Regions from separate parts of the Achromobacter sp. ISS7 genome, predicted to be linked through region 1. Evidence: predicted binding sites of a transcription regulator. Region 1 holds the regulator's gene; each other region holds the start of a gene.
The links. Region 1 encodes FNR, which switches genes on or off when oxygen is low (the NO sensors DNR and NnrR bind a similar motif). Its sites were predicted from a motif close to TTGATNNNNATCAA; they were not measured.
Positions count from the first base shown of each region.

Region 2: a site for FNR is predicted at 3,282-3,295, ahead of ccoN (cytochrome-c oxidase, cbb3-type subunit I). Genes of this name have one in related genera too.
Region 3: a site for FNR is predicted at 3,224-3,237, ahead of AC1HFW_RS22765 (DASS family sodium-coupled anion symporter). Genes of this name have one in related genera too.
Region 4: a site for FNR is predicted at 2,652-2,665, ahead of azu (azurin). Genes of this name have one in related genera too.

Region 1 is NZ_JAWRZD010000001.1:2,959,866-2,964,680, reverse strand. Features, by position in the region: gene AC1HFW_RS13295 (MFS transporter) at 1-427, opposite strand, end outside; gene AC1HFW_RS13290 (hypothetical protein) at 658-1,860, opposite strand; gene fnr (fumarate/nitrate reduction transcriptional regulator Fnr) at 1,875-2,603, opposite strand; gene AC1HFW_RS13280 (gamma-glutamylcyclotransferase family protein) at 2,727-3,158, opposite strand; gene clpB (ATP-dependent chaperone ClpB) at 3,311-4,815, shown strand, end outside.
Region 2 is NZ_JAWRZD010000001.1:3,618,584-3,623,398, reverse strand. Features, by position in the region: gene bioF (8-amino-7-oxononanoate synthase) at 1-505, opposite strand, end outside; gene AC1HFW_RS16195 (adenosylmethionine--8-amino-7-oxononanoate transaminase) at 618-1,886, shown strand; gene AC1HFW_RS16190 (hypothetical protein) at 2,023-2,997, shown strand; gene ccoS (cbb3-type cytochrome oxidase assembly protein CcoS) at 2,994-3,155, shown strand; gene ccoN (cytochrome-c oxidase, cbb3-type subunit I) at 3,363-4,815, shown strand, end outside.
Region 3 is NZ_JAWRZD010000001.1:5,016,451-5,021,265, reverse strand. Features, by position in the region: gene AC1HFW_RS22785 (MetQ/NlpA family ABC transporter substrate-binding protein) at 1-463, opposite strand, end outside; gene argB (acetylglutamate kinase) at 797-1,699, shown strand; gene AC1HFW_RS22775 (pyrimidine 5'-nucleotidase) at 1,699-2,445, shown strand; gene slmA (nucleoid occlusion factor SlmA) at 2,490-3,065, shown strand; gene AC1HFW_RS22765 (DASS family sodium-coupled anion symporter) at 3,350-4,815, shown strand, end outside.
Region 4 is NZ_JAWRZD010000001.1:3,458,940-3,463,754, forward strand. Features, by position in the region: gene AC1HFW_RS15360 (gamma carbonic anhydrase family protein) at 1-64, shown strand, start outside; gene AC1HFW_RS15365 (dihydroorotase) at 124-1,506, shown strand; gene hisI (phosphoribosyl-AMP cyclohydrolase) at 1,520-2,011, shown strand; gene azu (azurin) at 2,103-2,552, opposite strand; gene AC1HFW_RS15380 (4Fe-4S binding protein) at 3,008-4,815, shown strand, end outside.

The sequences.
Region 1 (4,815 bases):
GGTAGGTGGCGCTGGCGCCGTATTCGCCGCCCAGGCTCAGGCCCTCGATGACCCGCGCCAGCGCCAGGAGCGCCGGCGCCGCCAGCCCGATGGACGCGTAGGTGGGCGTGACCGCGATGATCAGCGAGCCGACGCACATCATGCCGACCGAGACCATCAGCGACAATCGTCGCCCGTGGCGGTCGGCCAGGTGGCCGAACAGCCAGCCGCCCAGCGGCCGCACGATGAAGCCGGCGGCGAACAGCGTGGCGGCGTTCAGCTGCTGCACGACCGGGTCGTGCGAGGGGAAGAAGGCGGGGGCGAAGTACAGGGCGAAGGCGGTATAGGCGTAGAAGTCATACCATTCGACCAGGTTGCCCATGGAGCCGACGAAGATCGCCTTGATGCGGCGTTTGGCGTCGGGCATGTCGAGATACGCTTGGCTCATATCTGTCTTCCACGGAGACGGTACCCGCCTATCTTGCGCCTGCCGGCGCGAAAATGCACCCCCGCGCGCGTCCGGGATATTTGTTCAGCTTGGTGTCAACAATGATCGCGAGTCGGGCACGCGGCTTGCGGCCCCTGGCGCGGAATGCGGCTCGCGGCGCATTGCGCCGTGCACGGGGCCGCGCGGCTTTCCTGGCGGGTCTGGCGGTTGCGTTGAGTGGGGCGCGCGCCCTACTTGCGCGGCGGCTCGATCACCGTGCAGGCGGCCGCGCCGGCCGGCGCCAGGGCGTTCTCGCCCAGCAGCGCGCGCGCGCCGCAGACCGAGCTGAACATGCCCTTGTTCTCGTGGCCGACGCCGGTCACTTCGAAGCCGGCGCGGTGCAGCGTCACCGGCCGGTTGCCGCGCGCGGCGACGATGCGCTCGTATTGCAGGTAGGCGGTGCCGCGTGCCAGCCGGGTGGCGCCCTGGGCCTCGGCGCCGCAGGTCTTGTCCAGCAGGCGATGCTCGGGATTGTTGTCGGCGCCGCCCAGCAGGTAGGTCACGTCGCGCGCCGCGTAGCGGATGAACAGGCGCGTGTCGTCGGTTTCCTGCGCGAACGGGGGCAGCTTGTCGGTGCCGTACTTGTACTGGTTGTAGGTGGGGCAGATGCCGCGCTCGTAGGGCGCGTAGCCCTTGCCGTCGGGACGCGGGCGTTCCTTGGTCAGATACAGGTAGGACGAGGGATTGGCCACCACGTAGCGCACGGCGATGCCGTCGCGGCGCAGCGGGCCGTCGATCTGGTTCAGCACGGCATAGCGCTGCACCAGCTGGGCGCCGCCGGAGTGGCCGGCCAGCACGATGCCGGCCAGGGTCGGCAGGCGCTTGCGGTCGTCCAGGCTGCGCAGCAGGTCGTCGATCACCTGGAACGAGCTGACCGGCGCCGGCCGGCCATTGGCCTGCACGCTGTCCTCGCCGTCTTCCCAGCTGGACTTGCGCCAGGCCGCCATGCCGGCGTAGCCCGAGTCGATCACGCCGACGAAGCGCGGCGCCAGGATCAGGGTGTCGTTGGCGCGCGCCGGGTTGGCCGCCAGCACCGTGGCGACGGTTTCGTAATAGGCGTCGGCGTTGCGCTTGACCCCATGGAACACGATCACGATTTGCTTGATATCGCTCAGGTCGCCGCGCGCCAGGTTCCGGTTAGCATAGACCGGTACCTTGTAGCGGTGGCCGGGCTTGCCCAGTTCGAGCGTCTGCCAGCGCGGAATCACCACGCGCTTGGGGGCGGGCGCGGGCTCGTCGTAATCGTAGGGATCGGGCAGCGGCGTCTGCGCGCGCGCCGCCAGGGGCAGCAGGGCCGCCAGGGCCAGCGCCGCCGCGCCCAAGGCGCCGCGCGAGCGCGGCAGGCGCGGCGCCGGATGGGGCTGCGCGGCGCCGGGTACGGCTGTGCGGCGCATGGCGCGGGCGGGCGTCAGCAGCCCTCGTGGCCCAGCAGTTGCTTGAGCGCGGGTTGGTCCAGGATGCGGACTTCGCGCTGGTTGATGCGGATCAGGCCATCGCGCGCGAAGCGCGAGAACAGCCGGCTGACCGTTTCCAGCGTCAGGCCGAGATAGTTGCCGATTTCCTCGCGGCTCATGCGCAGCACGAATTCGGTCGACGAGTAGCCGAGCGACGCATAGCGTTGCGACAGGTTGAGCAGGAACGCGGCCAGGCGCTGTTCGGAACGCATCGAGCCCAGCGACGCCAGCATCTGGTGCGAGCGCGTGATCTCGCGGCTCATCAGGCGGCGGAACTGCTGCTGCAGCGAGGGCAGGTGGGTGGCCACGCGGTCGACTTCGTTCAGGCGGATCACGCAGACTTCGGAGTCTTCCAGGGCGACGGCGGCCGAGACGTGCTTGCCGTCGAGCATGCCGTCCATGCCGACGATCTCGCCGGGCAGGTGGAAGCCGGTGATCTGGATCTGGCCGGTGGCGTCTTCGAGCTGCGTTTTCAGGCTGCCGAAGCGCACGCCGTAGACGGCGTCCAGGGGGTGATCCAGCGAATACAGCGTCTTGCCCTTTTCGAGGCGCACGCGCTCTTTCACCAGTTCGTCCAGCTTTTCTACTTCGGCGGCTGCCATCCCGACCGGGACACACACGTGGCCCAACATACACGTGGAACAGTGGGCGGCATCAGGGGCAACGGGAACCCGTTTTTGCATACGATGACCTTTATAGTGCCCGGACCCGGCGGGTAGCCTGGAGGGGCTTAAAGCGTGAAGACAGGTCTCCATTGTAGTCCGTTGTTACTACGGGTGTCTTACGGGGCGTTTTGCAGCGCATTCCTACGGCGGCATCCGGGCCGGACGGGCCTGGCGGTAGGCGACCCAGTCGTCGCCGTCGATGTCCGCCGCCGTCCCGCGCCAGGCCGGGTCGATGGGGTAATACTCGCAGGCCACCGGGGCGGCGCCGGGCGCCAGCGGCCGCGCCAGCACCGGCCGGCGCACGAAGCAGCCGGGCCGCCCGGGCGCGTACTCCTCGATCTCATCCATCAGGGCGACCAGGGCCGGGTCGACCTCGTAGATGTCGCCCCGCACCCGCCGGCCGTCGGCCACCGGGAGCAACCCGGGCCAGTCGCCGAAATCCACCAGCATGCCGGGCACGGTGGCCGCGCCCACGTGGCGGGCCGGCGGCAGGCCGCGGCGGGCGGCGGCCTGCGCCAGGTCGTTGATTTCGCCCGCGCGTAGCGTGCCGTAGACAAAAACGTATATGCTCATAGTTCAGATTGTTGCTGCACGCGGATGTGTCCACGGACATAAAGCCATGAGGCCGGCGAGGTATTGAAATACTCGCATCCGGCCGCATATTCAGGTCATCGAGCCCGCCGGCGCGTATCGGTCAGGCTCACCAACAAGCCACAACGACCATTATGCGATTCGACAAACTGACTACCAAGTTCCAGCAAGCCCTGGCCGACGCTCAGAGTCTGGCCGCCCGCAACGATCATCCCTACATCGAGCCCGTCCACGTGCTGTCGGCGCTGCTGTCCGACGCCGATAGCGGCGCCGGCAGCCTGCTGGCGCGCGCCGGCGTGGCCGTCAACCGGCTGCAGCCGGCCCTGGACGCCGCGCTCAAGGCGCTGCCCCAGGTGCAGGGCGACGACAACGTCCAGGTCGGCCGCGACCTGCAAGGCGTGCTGACCCGCACCGACAAGGAAGCCGCGCGCCGCGGCGACACCTACATCGCGAGCGAGCTGTTCCTGCTGGCCCTGGCCGACGACAAGGGCGAGGCCGGCCGCATCCTGCGCGAAGCGGGCCTGCAGAAAAAGGCCCTCGAGGCCGCCATCGACGCCGTGCGCGGCGGTGAAAACGTATCCGGCGCCGAAGGCGAATCCAACCGCGAGGCCTTGTCCAAGTACACCATGGACCTGACCGAGCGCGCCCGCCAGGGCAAGCTCGATCCGGTGATCGGCCGCGACGACGAAATCCGCCGCACCATCCAGATCCTGCAGCGCCGCACCAAGAACAACCCGGTCCTGATCGGCGAACCCGGCGTGGGCAAGACCGCCATCGTCGAAGGCCTGGCGCAGCGCATCGTCAACGACGAAGTGCCCGAGACCCTGCGCGGCAAGCGCGTGCTGTCGCTCGACCTGGCCGCGCTGCTGGCCGGCGCCAAGTTCCGTGGCGAATTCGAAGAGCGCCTGAAGGCGGTGCTCAAGGAACTGTCGCAGGACGACGGCAGCAACATCGTCTTCATCGACGAGCTGCACACCATGGTCGGCGCCGGCAAGGCCGAGGGCGCGATGGACGCGGGCAACATGCTCAAGCCGGCGCTGGCGCGCGGCGAGCTGCATTGCATCGGCGCCACCACGCTGGACGAATACCGCAAGTACATCGAGAAGGACGCCGCGCTCGAACGCCGCTTCCAGAAGGTGCTGGTCGACGAACCCGATGTCGAGTCCACCATCGCCATCCTGCGCGGCCTGCAGGAACGCTACGAGATCCACCACGGCGTCGAGATCACCGACCCGGCCATCGTGGCCGCGGCCGAACTCTCGCACCGCTACATCACCGACCGCTTCCTGCCCGACAAGGCCATCGACCTGATCGACGAGGCCGGCGCCCGCATCCGCATGGAAATCGATTCCAAGCCGGAAGTGATGGACAAGCTCGACCGCCGCATCATCCAGCTCAAGATCGAGCGCGAGGCCGTCAAGAAGGAAACCGACGACGCCTCCAAGCGCCGCCTGGGCGTGATCGAGGACGAGCTCGAGAAGCTGCAACGCGAGTACAACGACTTCGAGGAAATCTGGAAGGCCGAGAAGGCCGCGGTGCAGGGCACCCAGGCCATCAAGGAAGAAATCGACAGCGTGCGCGCCGAGATGGCCGAGTTGCAGCGCAAGGGCCAGTTCGACAAGCTGGCCGAGCTGCAGTA
Region 2 (4,815 bases), 660 kb from region 1:
CCAAGAGCGCCTCGAGGTGGTCCAGGTCGTTGTGGCGGAAGCGGATCTGGCGCACGCCCGCCGCCTGGCAGCCGTGGTGCAGGCTGGCGTGGTTGAGCTTGTCGGCGTAGACCTGCACCTCGCCCTGGCCGGCGGCCGCGCGCAGCAGCGCGGGCAGCACGGCGGCGTTGGCCTGCCAGCCGGAGGCCAGCAGCAGCGCGGCCTCGGTGCCCTTCAGGCGCGCCAGCTTGGCCTCGACCTGCTCGTGCAGGTCGAGATTGCCGCACACCAGCCGCGAGGCCTGCGCGCCGGCGCCGTGGCGGGCGGCCCATTCGCGCGAGCGCTCGATCAGCAGCGGGTGGCGGGACAGGCCCAGGTAGTCGTTGCTGGAGAAGTTCAGCAGCGTCGCGCCGTCCAGCGCGATGCGGCCGGCGGGGGCGGCCCCGGCGGCGCGCAGCCGGCGGCGGACGCGGCGCGATTCGGCTTGCGCCAGTTCGGAAGAAAAGAGGGGATCCAGCTTGGACATGACGATTTCCTGCGGCGGCCGGCGGCGGGTGCCCCGCCCCAGGGCCGCGGCCGCGAAGCGCGCCGTCAGGCCCCCGGCCGTAGAATGCGAGCCATTGTAGTGGAGGTGAAACATGCATACCCCCGACTGGATGGCCCGGGGCCAGCCGCATATCTGGCAGCCTTACGCCCAGATGAAGACCGCGACGCCGCCGCTGCCCGTGGTCCGCAGCCACGGCAGCCGCCTGGAACTGGCCGACGGCCGCCAATTGATCGACGGCGTGGCGTCCTGGTGGACCGCCTGCCACGGTTACAACCACCCACACATCGCCCAGGCGGTGCGGGCGCAGCTGGACGCCATGCCGCACGTGATGTTCGGCGGCCTGACCCACGAACCCGCCCTGACCCTGGCGCGGCGCCTGGCCGGCCTGCTGGGGCCGGGGCTGGACCGGGTGTTCTACACGGACTCCGGCTCGGTGGCGGTGGAAGTCGCCATGAAGATGGCGGTGCAGTTCTGGCTGAACCAGGGCGAACGCGGCCGCAGCCGCTTCCTGGCGTTCCGCGGCGGCTATCACGGCGACACCTTCGGCACCATGGCGGTGTGCGACCCCGACGAGGGCATGCACAGCCTGTTCCGCGGCATGCTGGCCGAACACGACATCGTCGACCTGCCGCGCGACGAGGCCGCCATGGCCCGGCTCGACGCCTTCCTGGAGACGCGCGGCCCGCAACTGGCCGGCATCCTGGTCGAGCCGCTGGTGCAGGGCGCCGGCGGCATGCTGCTGCACGACCCCGAGGTGCTGCGGCGCCTGCGCCAGCTGGCCGACCGCCATGGCCTGCTGCTGATCTTCGACGAGATCTTCACCGGCTTCGGCCGCACCGGCACGATGTTCGCGTTCGAGCAGGCCGGCATCCGCCCCGACATCATCACACTGTCCAAGGCCCTGACCGGCGGCACGCTGCCGCTGGCCGCCACGGTGGCCAGCAGCCGGGTGTTCGACGCCTTCTGGTCGGACGACCCGTCGCACGCGCTGATGCATGGCCCTACGTTCATGGGCAACGCGCTGGCCTGCGCCGCCGCCAACGCCTCGCTCGACCTGTTCGAGAGCGAACCGCGCCTGGCCCAGGCGCGGGCGCTGTCGTCGGCCCTGGAAGCGGGGCTGGCGCCGTGCCGCGAGCTGGCCTGGGTGCGCGACGTGCGGGTGCTGGGCGCGATCGGCGTGGTCGAGCTGGACCGCATCGACGACCGCGAGGCCCTCAAGCGGCGCCTGGTCGAGGCCGGCGTCTGGGTGCGGCCGTTCGGCAACGTGGTGTATTTGACGCCGGCGCTGACCATCGCCCCGGACGAGCTGGACACCCTGATGCGGGCGGTCGTGACCGTGCTGCGCGCGCAGCGGCCCTGAATCGGCGGCGCCCCCGGCCGGTTGACGGCGCCGCCGCCGGGATTCCCGCCGTCACCGGGCGGGGTCGCGGCAAGGCGCCGGGGGCTGCTTGATCCAGGTCAAGGCGGGCGCCGGCGGCGCTGGGTAGCATCGGCGCATGCGAGCAAAATCCATTTTCGCCGTCCCTTCGTCCCTGTCCGACGCCGAGCGCCAGCAGCGCCGCCACGCGCTGGTGCGCCTGTCGCTGGCGTGGCTGGCGATGATGCAGGTGATGATGTTCGCCTGGCCCGGCTACCTGCGCCACGAAGGCATTCCCAGGGACGCCCTGGACACGCTCGACTGGGCCATCGTGCTGATGAACTGGGCCAGCCTGGCCCTGACGGTGCCGGTGGTGCTGTATTCGGCCTGGCCGATCTGGCGCCACGCCGGCGCCAACCTGCGCCAGGGCCGCGCCGGCATGGACGTGCCGGTGGCGCTGGGCATCGTCGCCGCCTTCATCCCCAGTGTCTACGCCACCTACTCGGGCCACGGCGAGGTCTATTTCGATTCGGTCACCATGTTCGTCGCGTTCCTGCTGACCGCGCGCTACCTGGAACTGTGCGCACGCCAGTCGTTCGGCGGCACCGCCGGCGGCCAGCGCCATGCCAGGGTCGAGGCCCAGCGCCAGCGGCTGGGCGCGGGCGCCGACCGGCTGGCGTCGCGCTTCGTGATGGCGCAGGTGGCGCTGGCGCTGGGCGCGGCGGCGGCCTGGGCCTATATCGACCCGGCCCACAGCATCCCGGTGATGGTGGCGCTGCTGGTCATGAGCTGTCCCTGTGCCATGTCGATGGCGGTGCCCACCGCCATGGCGTCGGCGCATTCGGCGCTGGCGGCGCATCCGTCCATGCCCGACGCCGCGCTGGACGCGCTGCTGGCCCAGGCGCAACGCAAGGCGCGCCAGAACCTGCACGGCTCGCTGGTCTGGCACCTGCTGATGACGCCGCTGGCGCTGGTCGGCTGGGTCACGCCCTGGCTGGCGGCCATCACCATGCTGGTGTCGTCGCTGGCGGTGGCCTACAACTCCTGGCGGCTGTCGCGCCAGGACTGGTCGGGCAGCCTGGCGCCCGGCGGCGCGCTGGAAGCCGCGCCATGACCATCCTTTATCTGCTCCTGCCGCTGTCCCTGCTGTTCGTGCTGGCCATCGGCGTGTCGCTGTGGTGGGCCGTGTTCAACGGCCAGTACGACGACACCGACAACGCCGGCACCGCCATCCTGCGCGACGACGACAGCGGCCCGGCCGCGCGCGGCTAGATCCCCCTCTGGCACCGGGCATTGCGCAGGCGGCGGCCATCGGGCAGCCGTCCGATCCGCCGTGTCCGCCGCCCGGCCATGGACGTTGCGCCGGCGCTGCGGGTTCCCCTGCACGGCCAATAGGGTTTGATTCACATCAACCCCGGTTTACGCGCGACCCCCCATCATTGAAACCTGAAGCTAATTGTTTCTTTTGGGGGAAGGGTGATGAACGATTGCGCCGCAATCGCAAGCAAGGCCGATACCTTCAACTATCGCATCGTGAGGCAGTTCGCGCTCATGACGGTGGTCTGGGGCATTGTCGGCATGGCTGTGGGCGTTTTTCTCGCCGCGCAGCTGATTTGGCCTCAGTTGAATTTCGACACCGCCTGGCTCAGCTACGGCCGCCTGCGTCCGCTGCACACCAATGCCGTGATCTTCGCCTTTGGCGGCAGCGCGCTGTTCGCGACCTCGTACTACGTGGTCCAGCGCACCTGTCAGGCCCGCCTTTTCTGTGACCGGCTGGCCGCGTTCACCTTCTGGGGCTGGCAGGCGGTCATCGTGGCCGCCGCCATCACGCTGCCGCTGGGCTACACCAGCAGCAAGGAATACGCCGAACTGGAATGGCCGATCGACATCCTGATCACCCTGGTCTGGGTGGCCTACGCGATCGTGTTCTTCGGCACCATCATCAAGCGCCGTTCCAAGCACATCTACGTGGCCAACTGGTTCTTCGGCTCGTACATCCTCACCATCGCCATCCTGCATATCTTCAACAACATCGAGATGCCGGTGACGCTGTGGAAGTCGTACTCGGCCTACGCCGGGGTGCAGGACGCCATGGTGCAGTGGTGGTACGGCCACAACGCGGTCGGCTTCTTCCTGACCACCAGCTTCCTGGGCATGATGTATTACTTCGTGCCCAAGCAGGCCGGCCGTCCGATCTACTCGTACCGCCTGTCCATCGTCCACTTCTGGGCGCTGGCCTTCACCTACATGTGGGCCGGGCCCCACCACCTGCTGTACACCTCGCTGCCCGACTGGACCCAGTCGCTGGGCATGACGTTCTCGCTGATCCTGCTGGCGCCGTCGTGGGGCGGCATGATCAACGGCATCATGACGCTGCAGGGCGCCTGGTACAAGCTGCGCACCGATCCGATCCTGAAGTTCATGGTGACCGCGCTGTCGTTCTACGGCATGGCCACGTTCGAAGGCTCGATGATGTCGATCCGCACCGTGAACGCGCTGTCGCACTACACCGACTGGACCATCGGCCACGTGCACTCCGGCGCGCTGGGCTGGGTCGCGATGATCTCGTTCGGCTCGCTCTACTACCTGATCCCGCGCCTGTATGGCCGCGAGAAGATGTACAGCGTCAAGGCCATCGAGCTGCACTTCTGGATCGCCACCATCGGCGTGGTGCTGTACATCGCCGCGATGTGGATCGCCGGGGTGCAGCAGGGCCTGATGTGGCGCGACACCGCCGCCGACGGCACGCTGGTCTACAGCTTCGTCGAGGAACTCAAGACGCGGGTGCCGTACTACCTGATCCGTCTGCTGGGCGGGGCGCTGTTCCTGTCAGGCGTGCTGGTCATGGCCTGGAACGTGTGGAAGACGGTGCGCGGCGCGCAGGCGGTCAACCCCGCCATCCCGCAGGACGACCCCCACGCCACCCGCGCGC
Region 3 (4,815 bases), 2.1 Mb from region 1:
TGGACGGATCCTTCAGCTTGATGATGCCCTGCTTCTGCAGCAGCACCAGCGCGCGGCCGCCATTGGACGGGTCGTTCGGGATGGCGACGATGGCGCCATCCTTCAGCTCGGCCAGGGTCTTGATCCTCTTGGAGTAGCCGCCGAAGGGTTCGACGTGCACCAGGGCGACCGGCACCAGCGTGGCCTTGCGGTCCTTGTTGAAGGTGTCCAGGTAGGGCTTGTGCTGGAAGAAGTTGGCGTCCAGCTGCTTGTCGGCCAGTTGCAGGTTCGGTTGCACGTAGTCGTTGAAGACCTTGATGTCGAGTTCCACGCCTTCCTTGGCCAGCTGCGGCTTGACCACTTCCAGGATCTCGGCGTGCGGGACCTGGGTGGCGCCCACCACGATCTTTTCGGCATGGGCGGCGGTGGCCGCCACCAGCAGAGCCGACGCCACCAGGGCGGAACGGACGAAATTCAAACGCATGAGTTGCCTCTTTTATAGGTAGAAATTGGGGGCAAATGCCCAGCCGGTGTGGAGAATCCCCCTCATGAGGGGCGCTCCGTTGCGAAAACGCCCCCAATTTACCCCAATGCCGGTTATTTGTCGGGCATATGAACATGGGTTTAAAGCATAAGAAACCTGCGGGGACTACAATCCGTCGTATGCTTGCGCTACCGCGTTGCCAACGCGTTCCTGTGCAGGCATTTTTTACTGCCGGACCCCACGCCCCCATGGGGGGCAATGCCATCGCGCCATCAGCGGCGCAGGCTTTCAACCTCTAACTTTCATACCCTACTTATTGCCGACTTAGCTGCCATGACCGACACCCCCGACCCTGCTGCCGTCTCGTCTCCTGCTGTCAAAGCCGCGGTGCTCTCCGAAGCGCTGCCTTATATTCGACGATTCCACGGCAAAACCATCGTGGTCAAGTACGGCGGCAACGCCATGACGGAAGAGCGATTGCAACGCAGCTTCGCGCATGACGTGGTGTTGCTCAAGCTGGTCGGCCTGAATCCGGTGGTGGTGCACGGCGGCGGTCCGCAGATCGACGACGCGCTGCGCCGCATCGGCAAGCAGGGCACCTTCATCCAGGGCATGCGCGTCACCGACGCCGAGACCATGGAAGTGGTCGAATGGGTGCTGGGCGGCCAGGTCCAGCAGGACATCGTCATGATGATCAACGAGGTCGGCGGCAAGGCCGTGGGCCTGACCGGCAAGGACGGCGGACTGATCCAGGCCCAGAAGAAGCTGATGGCCAACAAGGAGAATCCCGCCGAACCGATCGACATCGGCTTCGTCGGCGACATCACGCTGGTCGAGCCGGCGGTGGTCAAGGCCTTGCAGGACGACCAGTTCATTCCGGTCATCTCGCCCATCGGCTACGGTGAAGACGGCACCGCCTACAACATCAACGCCGACGTCGTCGCCGGCAAGATGGCCGAAGTGCTGGGCGCCGAAAAGCTGCTGATGCTGACCAACACCCCGGGCGTGCTGGACAAGGCCGGCAAGCTGCTGCGCAGCCTGTCGGCCCAGACCATCGACGAGCTGTTCGCCGACGGCACCATCTCGGGCGGCATGCTGCCCAAGATCTCGTCCGCGCTCGATGCCGCCAAGAACGGCGTCAACTCGGTGCACATCGTCGACGGCCGCGTGCCGCACTGCCTGCTGCTGGAAATCCTGACCGACCAAGGCGTTGGCACGATGATCAGCTCGCACTGATGCGAGCGCTGCGCACCCTGCTGCGGCCGGCGGTGCGCCAGCGCCGCTCGCGCCGCACCGCCACAGGCGCCCCCGGGCGCCTGTGGTTGTTTGATCTGGACAACACGCTGCACGACACCTCCCACGCCATCTTTCCGCGGATCGACCATGGCATGACCATGGCCGTGGCCGAGGCGCTGGACGTCGACGTCGATACCGCCAACGCCGTGCGCAAGCAGTACTGGCAGCGCTACGGCGCGACGATGATCGGCATGGTCCGCAACCATGGCGTCGACCCGCACGCCTTCCTGCACCGCAGCCACGACTTCGACGTCGACCCGCTGGTGCGCGCCGAGAAGGCGCTGGCCTACAAGCTGCGGCAACTGCCCGGCCGCAAGGTGCTGCTGACCAACGCGCCGCTGCATTACGCGCGCGCCGTGCTGCGGCGGCTGGGCATCCTGCGCCAGTTCGACAGCCTGTGGGCCATCGAGCACATGCGGCTGCACGGCGAGTTCCGCCCCAAGCCGTCGCCCGCGCTGCTGCGCTACGTGCTGGCGCGCGAAGGCGTGCCGGCGCGCCAGGCGGTGCTGGTCGAAGACACCCTCGCCAACCTGCGCGGCGCGCGGCGCGCCGGACTGCGCACGGTGCACGTATTCCATCCCGGCACGCCCTTTTCGCGCGGTCGCGCGCAGCGGCCGTCGTATGTCGACTTGCGGGTAAACTGCGTCAGTGATCTGCTGCTGCGCCGGCGTCCCTTGCGGGGCTAGCGCCCCCTCCCCCCACCCCTGCCTGCGTACCACCAGACCCGTCCATGGCGAGCAAACCCGGCGAGCGCAAGACCCAGATTCTGCAGACCCTGGCCGAGATGCTGGAGCAGCCGCACGCCTCGCGCATCACCACGGCGGCGCTGGCCGCCCGCCTGGCGGTCTCGGAAGCCGCGCTCTACCGACATTTCGCCAGCAAGGCGCAGATGTTCGAGGGACTGATCGAGTTCATCGAGACCAGCATCTTCACGCTGGTGAACCAGATCGCGATCGCCGAGCCCTACGGCCTGTCGCAGGCGCACCAGACGGTGTCGATGCTGCTGACGTTCTCGGAGCGCAACAAGGGCATGACGCGGGTGCTGACCGGCGACGCTCTGGTCACCGAGGACAACCGCCTGCAGGAACGGATCAACCACATCAATGACCGCATCGAGGCGTCGTTGAAGCAATCGCTGCGCATCGCCGTCACCGATGGCGGCCTGCCGCCCGAGGCCAACGTGGCCGCGCACGCCAGCCTGCTGACGCACCTGGTGCTGGGACGGTGGCTGCGCTATGCCCAGAGCGGCTGGCGCGTGGCGCCCACGCTGCACCTGGACGAACAATTGCGCCTGGCGCTGGGCTGACCCCATTCGCGCCATAACACGAACGAATTAACGGTCCCGCACGACTGTCGTTGCGTTATTTGTATGTTTTCATGCAACATTCGCAGGGTTGCGATTTTCGCGGGCGGACGAGCATAATCTCCGGATCGGTTTTCCGACAAGCACGATTGTCCCTCGAGTTGATATGCATCAATACGGGTTTTCCTTAATGCCGTCACGATCATTCTGTAGCGTCGGCACTTCGTTTTGATCCAGCCCAGGGCTGTGACGAGGTGCCGTCAGTTTGACCTCAACCGGAGATGGATATGACTGCGGAAACCGCTGTCCCTGCCTCGCAAGCCCCCAAGAAAGCCAAAATTCCGATCGGCCTGGTCGCCGGTTTCCTCGTCATGATCGGCGTGCTGATGATGCCCCTGCCGGCGGACCTGCCCGTCGCCGGCCATCGCATGTTGGCGATCCTCGCATTCGCGGTGGTGGTGTGGATCACGGAAGCCGTGTCCTACGAAGCCAGCGCGATCATGATCACGACGCTGATGGCCTTCCTGCTGGGCACCGCGCCCACCGTGAAGGATCCGCAGGTGCTGTACGGCACCTCCGCCGCCATCAGCATGGCGCTGACCGGCTTCGCCAACTCGGCGCTGGCGCTGGTCACCGGCGCGCTGTTCATCGCCGCGGCCATGACCTTCACCGGACTGGACCGGCGCATCGCGCTGGTGACGCTGTCCAAGGTCGGCACCAGCACGCGCCGCATCCTGATCGGATGTATCGCGGTGACCATCGTGCTGAGCCTGGTAGTGCCCAGCGCCACCGCCCGCAGCGCCGCCGTGGTGCCCATCATGATGGGCGTGATCGCGGCCTTCGGCGTGGACAAGCGCTCGAACATCGCCGCCGGCATCATGATCATCGTGGCGCAGGCCACCAGCATCTGGAACGTCGGCATCCAGACCGCCGCCGCGCAGAACCTGCTGACGGTCGGCTTCATGGAAAAGATGCTGGGCCAGCGCGTGGCCTGGTCGGACTGGCTGATCGCCGGCGCCCCGTGGTCGCTGATCATGTCGGCCGTGCTGATCATCATCGTCCTCAAGCTGCTGCCGCCGGAAAGCGACAGCATCGCGGGGGGCAAGGAAGCCGTCGAGAAATCGCTGCTTGAACTGGGCCCCATGACCGGCGCGCAAAAGCGCCTGATGGCCGTGTCCGTCATGCTGCTGCTGTTCTGGTCGACCGAAGGCAAGCTGCACAAGTTCGACACCACCTCGACCACCTACTTCGGCCTGGTCCTGCTGCTGCTGCCGCGCTTTGGCGTGATGACCTGGAAAGACGTGCAATCGCGCATCCCATGGGGCACCGTGATCGTGTTCGGCGTCGGCATCAGCCTGGGCACCGCGCTGCTGACCACGCAGGCCGGCCAATGGCTGGGCAACCAGGTGGTGGCGCATACCGGTCTCGACCATCTCGGCCCGCTGGCGATCTTCGCGATCCTGTCGGCCTTCCTGATCATCATCCACCTCGGGTTCGCCAGCGCCACCGCGCTGACCTCGGCGATGCTGCCGATCCTGATCTCGGTGCTGGCCACGCTGCCGGGCGACTTCAGCCGCCTGGGCATGACCATGCTGCTGGGCTTCGTGGTGAGCTACGGCTTCATCCTGCCGATCAACGCGCCGCAGAACATGGTGTGCCTGGGCACCGAAACCTTCAACGCCAAGCAGTTCGCCAAGGTCGGCATCCTGGTCACCATCATCGGCTACGCGCTGATGATGCTGATGGGCATGAC
Region 4 (4,815 bases), 500 kb from region 1:
AGACGTGGCGCGCACCAACAACGCGCTGGTGCATGGTTACAAGAACATCCAGAACGAGTTCTGAATGACTGCCCAGCCACTCGCCAACACCCTCCCCGTCACGCCACGCCAGGAAACCCCCGCATGATCGACGCCGAGCAATCCTCCCGGCGGCAGGCCGACCTGCTGGTGCGCGGCGGCACCGTGCTGCTGCCCGGCGGCACGATGACGCCCGTCGACATCGCGGCGCGAGACGGCCGCGTGGTGGCGTTGGGCAGTCTGGACGACTGGCGCGCGGACACCACGCTGGACGCCGCCGGCCTGCATGTGCTGCCCGGCGTCATCGACAGCCAGGTGCATTTCCGCGAGCCTGGCCTGACCCACAAGGAAACCCTCGAAGCCGGCACCCGCGGCGCGGTGCTGGGCGGCGTGACCGGCATTTTCGAGATGCCGAACACCAGCCCGTTGACGCTCACGGCCGCCGACTTGCAGGCCAAGCTCGACGCGGCGCGCGGTCGCGCCTGGTGCGACCATGCGTTCTACATCGGCGGCTCCGCCGTCAATGCCGAACGGCTGGCCGAGCTGGAAAACCTGCCCGGCTGCGCCGGCGTCAAGGTCTTCATGGGCAGTTCGTTCGGCGATCTGCTGGCCGATGACACCGAGGTGCTGCGCCGCATCCTGCGCCATGGCCGCCGCCGCATGGCGGTGCACGCCGAGGACGAGGCCCGGCTGCGCGAGCGCAAATCGATCGTGCTGCCCAGCGGCGACGTCCGCCTGCATCCCCACTGGCGCGACGTCGAAAGCGCGCTGATCGCGACGCGGCGCATCGTGCGGCTGGCGGCTGAAGCCCACCGGCGGCTGCACGTACTGCACGTCTCCAGCGCCGAGGAAATCGCCTTCCTGGCCGAGCACAAGCGACGCGTCAGCGTCGAAGTCACGCCGCATCACCTGACGCTGCACGCGCCCGACTGCTACGAACGACTGGGCAGCCTTGCGCAGATGAATCCGCCGGTCCGCGAGCCGCGCCACCAGGATGCGCTGTGGCAAGGCATTCGCGACGGCGTGGTCGATGTCATCGGCAGCGACCACGCGCCGCACACCTTGGAGGAGAAGGCCAGGCGCTATCCGCAATCCCCCAGCGGCATGACCGGCGTGCAGACCCTGCTGCCGCTGATGCTCGACCACGTGCATGCCGGCCGCCTGAGCCTGCCGCGCCTGGCGGACCTGACCAGCGCCGGCCCGGCGCGCCTGTTCGGCCTCGAAGGCAAGGGCCGCATCGCGCTGGGGTATGACGCCGATTTCAGCATCGTCGACCTCCAGGCATGCCGCGCCATCCGCAACGACTGGATCGCCAGCGTCAGCGGCTGGACGCCGTATGACGGCCTGCGCGTCACGGGCTGGCCCATTCACACCGTCGTGCGCGGCCATGCCGTCGTGCGCGACGAGGCCCTGGTCGATACCGTCCCGCCGGGACAGCCGTTGCGGTTCCTGGAAGCCACGCCGGCCTCGCCATCCCTCGATTCCTGAAAGAGTGTGTCCCATGCGCCAAGAAACGCCCCCACCCCGCAACGCCCTGTTCGCGCCGCGCCTGTCCATCGAACAGGTGGAAGAAGGCCGGGCGCTGGCGCCGAAGTTCGACGAACACGGCCTGATCGCCTGCGTCACCACCGATGCCGGCAGCGGCGAGGTGCTGATGCTGGGCTACATGAATCGCGAAGCCCTGGAGCAGACCATCCGGACCGGCCAGGCGCATTACTGGAGCCGCTCGCGGCAAGCGCTCTGGCACAAGGGCGCCACCAGCGGATTGATTCAGCAGGTTCGCGAGATCCGCGTGGACGACGACCAGGACGCGATCTGGCTGCGGGTGGACATCGACGGCGGCGCGAGCTGTCACGTCGGCTATCGCTCCTGCTTCTACCGCGCCGTGCCCCACGGACAGGACGCGGCCGGGCCGCTGGCGTTCACCGAGAGCGAGAAGGTGTTCGATCCGGTCGAGGTGTACGGCGATGCCCCCAACCCCACGCAACTCTGATCCTTCTCCGTGGCACAAGCGAGCGCCTTGCTGACGCCAAAAAAAACCGGCGTTGGCCGCCGGTTCGCTTCGCGCTCGTGCCCGGACGGACTCAACCGCCCAGCTTGAGCGTGCCCTTCATCATGGCCCAGTGCCCGGGGAACGAGCAGAAGTAGGCGTAGTTCTCGCCCGCGGCGATCTTGGACACGTCGAACGTGACCGAATCGGATTCGCCGCCGCCGATGACCTTGGTGTGGGCGATGACGCGGGTGTCGCCCGCCTTGACGTAGTCCTGCGCCAGGCCGGCGCCCATGCCGTCGGTGGCGACGCCCTGCTTGTCGGCGTCCTTGGTCAGCACCAGGTTGTGGCCCATGGCGACCTTGGCCATCTTGCCGACGTGCTTCAGGTGCACGGTGAACTGCTTGCAGCTCTTGTCGACGACGATTTCCTTGACGTTGTACTGCATGGCGTCGTTGCTTTCGACGGTGGCTTCGCATTGCGCGGCAAGCGCGGGCAGGCTGGCGGCCGACAGCAGGATGGCCAGGGTGGTTTTGGCAAGCATTGAATCTTCTCCGATGACTGAACGGTGTATCTGCGCGCTGCCGGACTCCGCCCGCAACGCCACCGCGCACCAGTCTAGGAGGGCCCCCCGGCAAGCCGCTTGATGCGCATCAAGTGAAGCGCGCTTACCTGCGCACATCCCTACGGTCAATAGGGCTATTACTGATTACGCCGACGATTTTGACAATCCGCAACGTGGGCCCGTGCATCGATTCGTAGGATGGCTGCAAACCAACACCAACAAAGAGTCGAAGCATGCGCGGCAGTCTGGCGGCACATTACGGGGCACGTGGCGGGGCAGGTGGCAAGGCACGTAGCGGGGAAAATGGCGCGACAAGCGGTGCGACAAATGGCGGGGCGCATCGCGGCGCACGGCACGAGCCGCATCGGGGAGTCCAGCGCGGATCCTCGCTTGCCGTCCGGGTCTTCCTCTGCCTCTTGCTGTTGTGCTGTGCATTGGCCGCCACCGCCGTCCAGGCGCAACGGCTGCCCGACTTCCTGAAGACCGTCGCCGTCGCCGACCTCTTCCCCGGCGCCGACCGCATCGGCCCGCCCGAGGGCAAGCCCATGACCGCGCGCGTCTATGCCGGCGAGCGCGCCGTGGGACGCCTCTACCTGACCTCCGACGTGGTCAACACCCGCGGCTATTCCAGCAAGCCCATCGACGTGCTGGTGGGGCTAGCGGACAACGGCCGCATCGTCGGCGCCCGGCTGGTGGAGCACCACGAGCCCATCGTGCTGATCGGCATTCCGCAAGCCAAGGTCGATCACTTCATCCAGGGCTACGTCGGCCTGAACTTCATCGACAGCCCGCCGCGCCACGGCGCGCCGCCGCCGGTGGACATCATCAGCGGCGCCACCGTCACCCTCATGGTGATCGGCGACAGCATCACGCGCTCGGCCATCGCGGTGGCGCGCGCCTATGGCGTGGAGGGCGCTGGCGCCGCCAGCGCCGCGCCCGCCGCCGCGGCTGCGCCTGCACGGCAGATCGACGGTTCACGCGACGCGGTCGAATCCTGGCAGGCCCTGCTCGACGCCGGCGCGGTGCGCAACCTGCGGCTGGCGCCCGAGGACGTCAACCGCGTGTTCCGCGAATCGGGCCGCCAGGACGCGGCCGAACGCGGCCAGGAAACGGCCGACGACGACGTCTTCATCGACCTGTACGTGGCGCTGGCGAGCGTGCCGTCCATCGGCCGCAGCCTGCTTGGAGACGCGGAATGGCAGCGCCTGAAGGAGCGCCTGAAGCCCGGCCAGCAGGCCATCCTGGTGGCGGGCAACGGCGCCTATTCGTTCAAGGGCTCAGGCTACGTGCGCGGCGGCATCTTCGACCGCATCGAGATCATCCAGGACGAAGGCAGCTTCCGCTTCCGCGACCGCAATCACCAGCGCCTGGCCGACGTTGCCGCGCAAGGCGCGCCGGCCCTGCGCGAAGTGGCGCTGTTCGTGGTGCCGGAGGACGCCGCGTTCGACCCGGTCAAGCCGTGGCGACTGCAATTGATGGTGCAACGCGTGCTGAGCGTGTCGGACAAGGCCTTCGTCACGTTCGACCTGCCGTACGCCCTGCCCGACCGCTACACCCGCGTCGCGCCCGGCGCCGCGCCGGCCGCCTCGGCGCCGGCCCCCGAGACGGCGGCCGAGGACGCCGCCCCGCCCGCGCTGTGGCAGCAGATCTGGCGCGGCAAGGCCGCGCAGGTGGCGATCCTGACGGTGGCGCTGATCGTGCTGGTGGGCATCTTCTTCTTCCAGGACCAGCTGACCAGCCGGCCGCTGTTGCATGACCGGCTGCGCCTGGCGTTCCTGGCCTTCGCGCTGTTCTGGATCGGCTGGTACGGCCAGGCGCAGCTGTCCATCGTCAACGTGCTGACGTTCTTCTCGGCGCTACGCACCGACTTCCGCTGGGATTACTTCCTGATGGACCCGCTGGTGTTCATCCTGTGGTGCGCCACCGCCATCTCGATGGTGTTCTGGAACCGCGGCGCCTTCTGCGGCTGGCTGTGCCCGTTCGGCGCGCTGCAGGAACTGGCCAACCGCTTCGCCAAGCGCCTGGGCCTGCGCCAGGTCACGGTGCGCCATGGCGTCAACCAGCGCCTGTCGACGCTGAAGTACGTGATCTTCCTGGTGCTGTTCGGTTTCTCGCTGTACGACCTGGCGCTGGCCGAGCGGCTGGCCGAGGTCGAGCCGTTCAAGACCGCCATCATCCTGCGCTTCGTGCGCGACTGGCCGTTCGTGCTGTTCGCGGTGGCGCTGCTGGCGGCGGGCCTGTT